2 regions of the Bradyrhizobium sp. 45 genome follow, and region 2 is predicted to be linked to the other one. Evidence: riboswitches for the same ligand, from Rfam matches in the RefSeq annotation. Region 2 holds a riboswitch; the other holds the start of a gene.

Region 1 (4,540 bases), on a different contig from region 2:
AGTCACGGCGGTCCGCGCCATGCCTGGCGCACCAAAAAAAGCCCGGCCTCCTCCGGAGGCCAGGCGAAAGTCACGCAGGAACGACGCTGCTTTACGCATCGCACCAGCTTTCGTCGGCAGGGAGGACTTACCGCCGATCGATCTTCGGCGAGGGCATTCGCCGTCAAACAAGGAGAAACGGATATCACTCCGCGCGAAATCTGGAGCCGTTTGCCTTCCGCTCCTGTCGGAAACTTCACGACTTTTCCACCACTCGCCCGCTGTCCGGTTGGGACGGCAGTGCCTTGACGGAGATGGGATCCTGCGCCGGTTTGGCTGCCGTGCCCTGAAACACAAGCGGCAGTTTGCCGTCGCACAGCAGCATTTGGTACGTCCCCAAAAACCAACAACGCTCGATTACCTCTCCCGAAGAGCGTGCCAGGGCCTGAATTTCGTATGACGTTCCGTAAGGACCGTAAAATAGATTGTTGTGATGAGACGCATCCACGCGATGGATAAATGAAAAAGTCGGGCTGTGCTTCGCGTCGAGCGTTAATGACGTCGCAATAGGACCTGATCGGACCTCGCCGGCATGCTGTCGGCCGTCGGGTCGAGAATCGAGCTTGTCGCCGGTTGTATGCGACCGCCTCCGCCGACGCCCGCCCGCATTCCGCGGCGCTGGGAACTTTGAAAGCTCCCAAGGACATCGTAAGCCCCCAAAGCGCGTGCATCTTGTTCACAAACGCGTTGGCGAAACGCTCCGGCCCATCATGGCTCGGCCCGCAACTCGCGTGCGGCGGCCACCATATTGACGAGCGCGGGACGCACCTCCTCCCACCTTCGCGTTTTCAGTCCGCAGTCGGGATTGATCCAGAGCTGCCGATCGGAAACTCGCTGCCGCGCCAACACAATCAGCTGCTTGATTTCCGCCGCTGCGGGAATGCGCGGTGAATGAATGTCATAGACGCCGGGCCCGATCTCATTTGGATATTTGTAGCTCTTGAAGGCCTCGAGCAATTCCATCTTAGAACGCGACGTCTCGATTGAAATGACGTCGGCATCCATTGCTGCGATCGCATCGATGATTTCGTTGAACTCGGAATAACACATGTGAGTATGGATCTGAGTTCCGTCGGCGACCACGGAGGAGCAAAGGCGGAAGCTGTCCACCGCCCAATCGAGATAGTTCTTCCACTGCGATTTGCGTAGCGGCAATCCCTCCCGCAACGCAGCCTCGTCGATCTGGATCATGGTCGCTCCAGCCGCCTCAAGGTCGATGACCTCATCTCGGATCGCGAGAGCGATCTGTCGGCATGTCTCGCGCCGCGAGATGTCGTCACGGACAAACGACCAGTTAAGGATGGTCACCGGTCCGGTCAGCATAGCCTTGACGGGTTTTTTGGTCAGAGACTGCGCATAGCGCCACCATTCAACGGTCATGGGCTTCGGCCGGGAGACATCTCCGAACAGGATAGGCGGACGAACGTACCGCGAGCCATAAGACTGAACCCAGCCATGCTTGGTGAAAGCGAAGCCCAACAGCTGCTCGGCAAAGTATTGAACCATGTCATTGCGCTCGAACTCACCGTGTACGAGCACGTCCAGGCCGATATCTTCCTGCCACTTCACGGTACGGGCTGTCTCCGCTTTCAGAAGCTGCTCGTACTGCGTGTCATTCAACGTTCCCCGCGCATGAGCCGCGCGCGCATTCCGGACATCGGCCGTTTGCGGGAAGGATCCGATGGTTGTCGTTGGAAACATCGGCAAAGCGAACGCGACGCGCTGGACGTCGGCACGCTGGGTGAACGCACTGCGACGGCGAAGCATGCTATGGTCGATCGCGGCGATTCGTCCGGCGACATTCGCATTGTGGATCTCGGGCGATGTTTCGCGGGTGACGGCTGCCTCCTCCGAAAGCGCAAGTTCATCGGCCACCTCGGCAGCATGGCCGGCCAGCGCTTTGCCCAATATCGAAAGTTCCTTGATCTTCTGAACTGAGAACGCCAGCCATGTCTTCAGATTGGGATCGAGATCGGTCTCTAGCTCAATGTCGATCGGAACATGAAGCAGCGAGCAGGAAGGAGCAATCTGAACACGGTGCCTGCCCAATTTTTGGACCATAGGAGCAAGTTGGTCGAGCAGCGCCGGAAGATTGGAGCGCCACACGTTCCGACCATCAACGACGCCTAGTGAGACCACGAGATCTCTACGGGTTGTGGCGACAATTGCGTCCAACTGGTCAGGTGCCCGAACCAGATCCACATGAAGCCCGGCAACGGGCAAGGCCAAGGTTGTTTCAAGATTGTCGCCGATAGCCCCGAAATATGTGGCCAGCATGATTTTAAGGGCCGGCACAAGCTTTGCGAAATGAGCATAGGCCCGGCGGACAGCCGCCCGCGATGCTTCGTCGACGTCCATCACTAGGCATGGCTCGTCCAGCTGAACCCATTCAGCACCGCGCGAGGATAGTTCGCGGAGAACATCGACATAGACTGGGAGGAGCCGATCGAGCAGCGACAGCGGATTGAATGCGGGATTTGCGCTTTTGCCAAGCTTCAGGAAAGTGACTGGGCCAACTAGGACGGGGCGCGTTTGGTAGCCGAGGCTTTTTGCCTCCTCATATTCCTCGATCGGCTTTCGAGAGGAATACTTAAAGATCTGATCCCGGTGAAATTCCGGCACCATGTAGTGGTAGTTGGTATCGAACCACTTCGTCATTTCCTGTGCGGCTACGCCAGGCCCATGCTGAGCGTGACCACCGTCCTGAGCGCCACGCGCCATGGTGAAGTAGGTCTTGAGCGACACAGGACCTTCGGTCCAGCCGTAGACGTCGGGAATGGCGCCGACCATTAGGCTGGTATCGAGCACATGATCGTAAAACGAGAAGTCATTCGAAGGAATGACGGTCGCACCGCGGGATTTCTGCCGTGCCCAATTAGCGGCACGAAGTCCACTCCCCGCCTCGAGGAGCTCGGCTTCGCTGGAGTTTCCCGCCCAGTAGCTCTCGAGCGCGACTTTGAGTTCGCGTCGTGGGCCGATGCGTGACGTCCCCAGTGTGGCAACGGGAAGCGAAAGAAAAGACATAGCTCAGACCCCATGATTGGGGCAAAGGCCATGGCGGACGCATGCAGCGAATATCGCGTGAGCGACAGCTGCTTGGCGCACACCGGGACACCCCGCCCGTGGACGATATATTGTCGAGGCAGGTCTCCTGGCTCGCGGGTCGTCGCTGCTGTCCGGCCTTCCCGAAGCCGCATGGCTTCAGTGACTTCGTTGGACAGCGGCTCGCCGCTTACAGTTGCGGGGGCAGCGCCGGCATTGCACCGGCTTCCCTCTTAGCTCCGGATCAAACGAATCCGAAGACCACGACGACTGGCATTAGGCGCACGAGGATCGATCCGTCAACCTACTAAGTGTCGCCGCGATATTGCCCAAGCGATTGCGAGCTGTACCAGCTAGGGCACAACGGTCTTACTCCCGGCCTGGTAACAACGCCTAGATCTGTGGAGCCTCCGCTTGTGAATGCGTCCGTCAACACCCGCTTGGCGTACTCGGATGAGCCAACGCAAGCAGAACGAACGCGATCGCGCTTCGACATCTGCGTGATCGCGACAAATCCGGTCTTTTGCAGCTTCTCGAACTCGCCCGCGAGGACGTTTGCGATCATCCTCGGCCGGCATCCGCTTGATCACAGCGCCATGAGGCTCCTTAGGAATTGTCAAGGCCGGATTGCTCCAGGATCAAACGGATGATCAGGCCGGACTGCCTGTGTTCGGCGGACCCCGCGACGAGCCGTGAGCTCGATCGCTCCGTCGCGTTGGTCAAGATGATCTCCTTCGGTGTGCCAAGCACTTACGTGCTGAGCGACTTTGGCCGCGCCTTCGTTGTTTCCGTCGCCGCTGGCGAGTAGTGCAGCCTGGACGTTGGCCTGCGCGGCATCGCAGGAACAGTTCCGGACGTCAGGATGCACGCTGACTTGCGGAAGCCTTCTGGACGCGGGCTGCTTATGTTGTCTTAGACGGGACACAGGTGTCAGGCACCGGACAGACCACAGCGCATTGCGGCGTGTCGGAATGGCCCTCGCACTCCGTACACTTTTTTGCATCGATAACGTAAATGTCGCGCTTGAGGCTGATCGCCGCGTTGGGACACTCGAACTCACATGCCCCACAAACGGTACATTGCGAAGCGACGATCTTGTAAGCCATGCCTTCCGACTCCTTAGGCGAGCGATGCCATTGGCGATCCCTTTCAAATGCCGTGCCAAGGACAGGCGCGCTCAATGATGGGCAACTTGCCCAATGGTGCTGTGCGGGGTCTGAGACCATGTTGCATCTGCGACAGCATGGGCCGCTTCAATATCAAGCCGTGCGAGCCCTCGGGCCCCTACTCCGATAGCCAGTCGCGACTCGACTGCTGCGAGCTTCCGTCGGTTTGTCTGGCATGGCAGCGCGGGGCCAAGCGACGCTCGACGATTCCCGAAACCGGCGGCGCGAGTAGAAGCCGCGAGCCGACGCACGTCTACGCCGGATGTCGGCAAACCTCCGGTCACACGCCCTGA
Region 2 (4,540 bases):
GGCAAGGACGTTGCGCGGCTGCATTCCGGTGATCTCTCGATCTGGTCGGCGATGGGCGAACAGCTCCGCCGCCTGCGCACGCTCGACATTCCCTACACGGTCACGCCCGGCGTTCCCTCTTTCTCGGCCGCCGCGGCTGCGCTGGAGGCCGAGCTGACGCTGCCCGGCCTTGCCCAGACCGTGGTGCTGACGCGCACGCCGGGCCGCGCCAGCGCGATGCCCGAAGGCGAGAAGCTTGCCGCCTTCGCCGCCACCGGCGCGGTGCTCGCCATCCATCTGTCGATTCATCTGCTCGACAAGGTCGTCGCTGAGCTGACGCCGCATTATGGCGCGGATTGCCCGGTCGCGATCGTCTGGCGTGCGAGCTGGCCCGAGCAGCGCATCATCCGCGCCACGCTCGCAACACTCGACGCTGCTGTCGGGGGCGAGATGGAGCGCACCGCGTTGATCCTGGTCGGCAAGACGCTGGGCTCGGCGGATTTTTCCGAGAGCCGTCTCTATGCTGCCGACTATGACCGCCGCTATCGGCCGGTCGGCGCCGAGCCGCGCTTTCCGGAGGTGTCGTGATGGCGGCAGGGCTCGTTATCTCCGCGCCGGCCTCCGGCGTCGGCAAGACCACACTGACGCTGGCGCTTGCCCGCGCCTGGCGCAACAGCGGATTGCGGGTGCAGTGCTTCAAGAGCGGCCCCGATTACATCGATCCCGCGTTTCATGCCGCCGCGACGGGACGCGCCTCGGTCAACGTGGACAGCTGGGCGATGGATCGCGGGACAATCTCGCATCTCGTCAGTCGTGGCATTGACGCCGATGTCGTGCTGGCCGAAGGCTCAATGGGCCTGTTCGACGGCGTTGCCGCGCGCGGCGTCTGCGGCACCGGAGCGACCGCCGACATCGCAGAGATGCTGGACTGGCCGGTGCTGCTGGTGATCGATCCCTCGGGCCAGGCACAAACGGCGGCCGCGATTGCCGGGGGCCTTCGCGACTACCGCCCCGGTGTGCGCCTTGCAGGCGTCGTGCTCAATCGCGTTGCCAGCCCGCGCCACGAAGCCCTCGTGCGGCGCGCGCTGCTGGATGCCGGCATCGCCGTGTTCGGCGCGTTGCCGCGCCATGCGGAGATCAGCCTGCCGAAACGGCATCTCGGACTGGTCCAGGCCGAGGAGCAGGCGGAGATCGGCAAGCTGATCGACGAGGCCGCGCGCTTCGTTGCCGAGCATGTCGATCTCGACGCGGTGCTGCGTTCGGCGGCCACCTGGTCGCCGCAACCTGCCGCAAGCGGCGTCAACGTGACGCCCCCCGGCCAGCGCATTGCGCTTGCCCGTGATGCCGCGTTCTCCTTCGTCTATCCGCACATGCTGGAAGCGTGGCGCGCGGCGGGTGCGGAGATCTCGACATTCTCGCCGCTCGCCGATGAAGCCCCTGATCCGGTCGCCGATGTGTGCTGGCTGCCTGGCGGCTATCCCGAGCTGCAGGCCGGCAGGATCGCGGCCAATGCGCGCTTCCGCAGCGGATTGCGCGCCTTCGCCGAGACGCGCCCGGTGCACGGCGAATGCGGGGGCTATATGGTGCTGGGCACCGCTTTGACCGACGCCGATGGCATCAGCCACGAGATGACGGGCCTGCTCGGCTTGGAGACGAGCTTTGCCAAGCGCCGCATGCATCTGGGCTATCGTCTGGCCGAGCTCGCCGCGCCGATGCCGGGTCATCAGGCGGGTGCACGCCTGCGTGGCCATGAATTCCACTATTCGACCATAGTCGCGCAGCCCGACACGGCGCTGGCGGTCGTGCACGACGCGACAGGTGCGGTCATTGCCGAGACCGGCTCGCGGCGGGGACAAGCTACCGGCACGTTCTTCCATCTGATCGCGGAGGACCGGTGAGCGGTTTTGTCTCCTTTGTCTCCGCCGGGCCCGGCGATCCCGAGCTGCTCACGCTCAAGGGTGCAGCGCGGCTGCGCGAGGCCGACGTTGTGCTCTATGACGATCTTGCTTCAGGCGCGATCCTCGATCTGGCCCGGCCCGGCGCCAATCTCGTCGCGGTGGGAAAGCGGGCAGGGCGGGCCTCGACCAAGCAGCACCATGTCAACCGCCTGCTGGTCGACTATGCCGTGACAGGCGCGCGCGTGGTCCGGTTGAAGTCGGGCGATGCCGGCATCTTTGGCCGGCTCGAGGAGGAGCTCGAGACGCTGCGTGAAGCGGGCATCGGCTACGAGATCATTCCCGGCGTCACCTCGGCCTGTGTCGCCGCCGCGCAAGCCGGCATTCCGCTGACCCGGCGTCACACCTCGCGCCGCGTGCAGTTCGTGACCGGGGCGGACGTCACCGGCGAGCTGCCGCCAGATCTCAATTGGGCGGCGCTGGCCGATCCGGAGGCGACGACCGTGGTCTATATGGGCCGCCGGACGTTTCCGGCGTTGGTCGTCAAATTGATCGAGCACGGGCTCGCCCCAACCACGCCGGCGTTGTTTGCCGAATCGCTCGGCCGTCCCGATGAGCGGCTGGTCCGCACCACCATTTCGGAACTTGCAGAGCAGCTTGCGCGGGAGGGAGCGGCCTCCACGGCGGCCGTCATCCTGTTCGGCGCGCTGGCGGGGAATTATCCGTCATGACCGCCTCGTCCGCCCGTCGCCCCTTGACGCCCGGCCGGCGAAAGAGGCACACAGGAGACGCATGGTGCTCGACGCGGCGCAAAGCGCCGGAGCATAATCGGGAATGGGGATGGGCGGACCCAGTTGCGGCGCCCAAAACCCCAGCCGCCCCCGCGACTGTAAGCGGTGAGGGACTTCGATCAGCCACTGGGCCGCGAGGCCCGGGAAGGCCGGAGACTCCCAGTGAACCGCGAGCCAGGAGACCGGCCGTGCATGTTTTGAGGCCAAGGCCGTCGGGTGTGACGGCAAGAAGGATCTGAGCCATGCATATCGAACCCGGACTAGTCTCGGACGCCAAGCTCGTATTGAGTTACGCAACCGGCATCGCTGTCGGCGGTGTTGCCCTGAAGCTCGCGGCTGAGACCGTGCGCGAGCAGGGCATCACGTCGTTCGCGGCGCGGACGCTCGCCACCACGGGACTTGTGTTTATCTTCTTCGAGATCCTGCCGCACTTCCCGGTCGGCGTCTCCGAAGTGCACTTCATCCTCGGCTCGACCTTGTTCCTGCTGTTTGGCGCGGCGCCTGCGGCCTTCGGCCTCGCGTTTGGCCTGCTGTTCCAGGGCATCTTCTTCGAGCCGCCCGACCTGCCGCAATATGGCATGAACGTCACCACGCTATTGGTGCCGCTGTTCGGAATCCAGGCGATCGCCACGCGGATCATTTCGAGCAACACGGCCTATGTCGATCTGAAGTACCGCCAGGCGCTGGCGCTTTCGACGACCTATCAGGCGGGCGTCATCGCCTGGGTGGCGTTCTGGGCGATTTATGGCTCCGGCTTCGGCGCGACCAACCTCGCCAACATCGCGACCTTCGCGGCGTCCTATGCGCTGGTCATCGTGATCGAGCCGCTCGCCGATCTCGGCGTGCTCGCGCTGGCGAAGTCGTTGCGCGGCGTCACCGCGCCCGGCCTCGTCACGCCGCGTTTGCACAACGCGGCCTAGAGACAAGCGAACGGGCGGCCATGATGGCCGCCCTTCGCAGCCACGATGCTCACGCTCTCTCTGATAGGCATCGGTTGCGGCGATCCCGAGCAGCTGACGCGCGCCGCGATTACTGCCATCGACGCGGCCGATCTCGTCCTGATCCCGCGCAAGGGGACTACAAAATCCGATCTCGCCGATCTCAGGCGGACGATCTGCGCGGATGCGCTCACCAGCGACAGGACGCGTATTGCCGAGTTCGATCTGCCCGTGCGGGACGCCGCTGAAGCGGACTATCGCAAGGGCGTGGACGATTGGCATGATGCCGTGGCCGCCGTCTGGTCGCAGACGATCGGGGATCATCTCGAAGGCGAAGGCAAGGTCGCGCTGTTGATCTGGGGCGATCCCTCGCTTTACGATTCCTCGCTGCGTATCGCGCGGCGGCTCGATCCCTTGCCGACAATCGAAGTCGTGCCCGGCATCACCTCGATCCAGACGCTGTGCGCGGCGCATGCGATGCCGCTCAACGACATCGGCGAGCCGTTTCTGATCACGACCGGACGCCGCTTGCGCGATGGCGGTTGGCCGGCAGGTGTCGACACCGTGGTGGTGATGCTCGACGGCGGCACGGCATTCCAGTCGCTTGATCCGGCGGGCCTGCACATCTGGTGGGGGGCCTATCTCGGCATGCCCGATCAGATCGTGATGTCCGGCGCGCTGGCCGAGATCGGCCCGCGCATCGTCGCCGTGCGGCAAGAGGCGCGCGAACGGCACGGCTGGATCATGGACAGTTACATCCTCAAGCGCAGGCCGTGAGGCAAGCGAGGCAGCATGCTCCCCGAATGGGTCACCCAACAATGCCCCGATATCTCCGCAGTCCACCGCGAGGCGGCGGTGGCGCGGCAGGCGCAACTGACGAAACCGACCGGCGCGCTCGGCCGGCTCGAGCAGCTCGCGATCGAGCTTGCGGGCCTGC

Evidence for each region. A riboswitch is a leader RNA that binds a small molecule or an ion and turns the genes downstream of it on or off. The one in region 2 is predicted to bind cobalamin.
Region 1: another riboswitch for cobalamin. It lies ahead of metE (5-methyltetrahydropteroyltriglutamate--homocysteine S-methyltransferase); the one in region 2 lies ahead of IVB42_RS34880 (energy-coupling factor ABC transporter permease).

What each region holds. Positions count from the first base shown of each region.
Region 1 is NZ_JADPIX010000046.1:30,989-35,528, reverse strand. Features, by position in the region: gene IVB42_RS41995 (hypothetical protein) at 236-364, opposite strand; gene metE (5-methyltetrahydropteroyltriglutamate--homocysteine S-methyltransferase) at 748-3,063, opposite strand; cobalamin riboswitch at 3,163-3,362, opposite strand; gene IVB42_RS06470 (hypothetical protein) at 3,728-3,889, shown strand; gene IVB42_RS06465 (4Fe-4S binding protein) at 3,984-4,187, opposite strand.
Region 2 is NZ_JADPIX010000143.1:504,380-508,919, forward strand. Features, by position in the region: gene cobM (precorrin-4 C(11)-methyltransferase) at 1-567, shown strand, start outside; gene IVB42_RS34870 (cobyrinate a,c-diamide synthase) at 567-1,877, shown strand; gene cobA (uroporphyrinogen-III C-methyltransferase) at 1,874-2,605, shown strand; cobalamin riboswitch at 2,651-2,871, shown strand; gene IVB42_RS34880 (energy-coupling factor ABC transporter permease) at 2,908-3,585, shown strand; gene cobF (precorrin-6A synthase (deacetylating)) at 3,631-4,380, shown strand; gene cobT (nicotinate-nucleotide--dimethylbenzimidazole phosphoribosyltransferase) at 4,396-4,540, shown strand, end outside.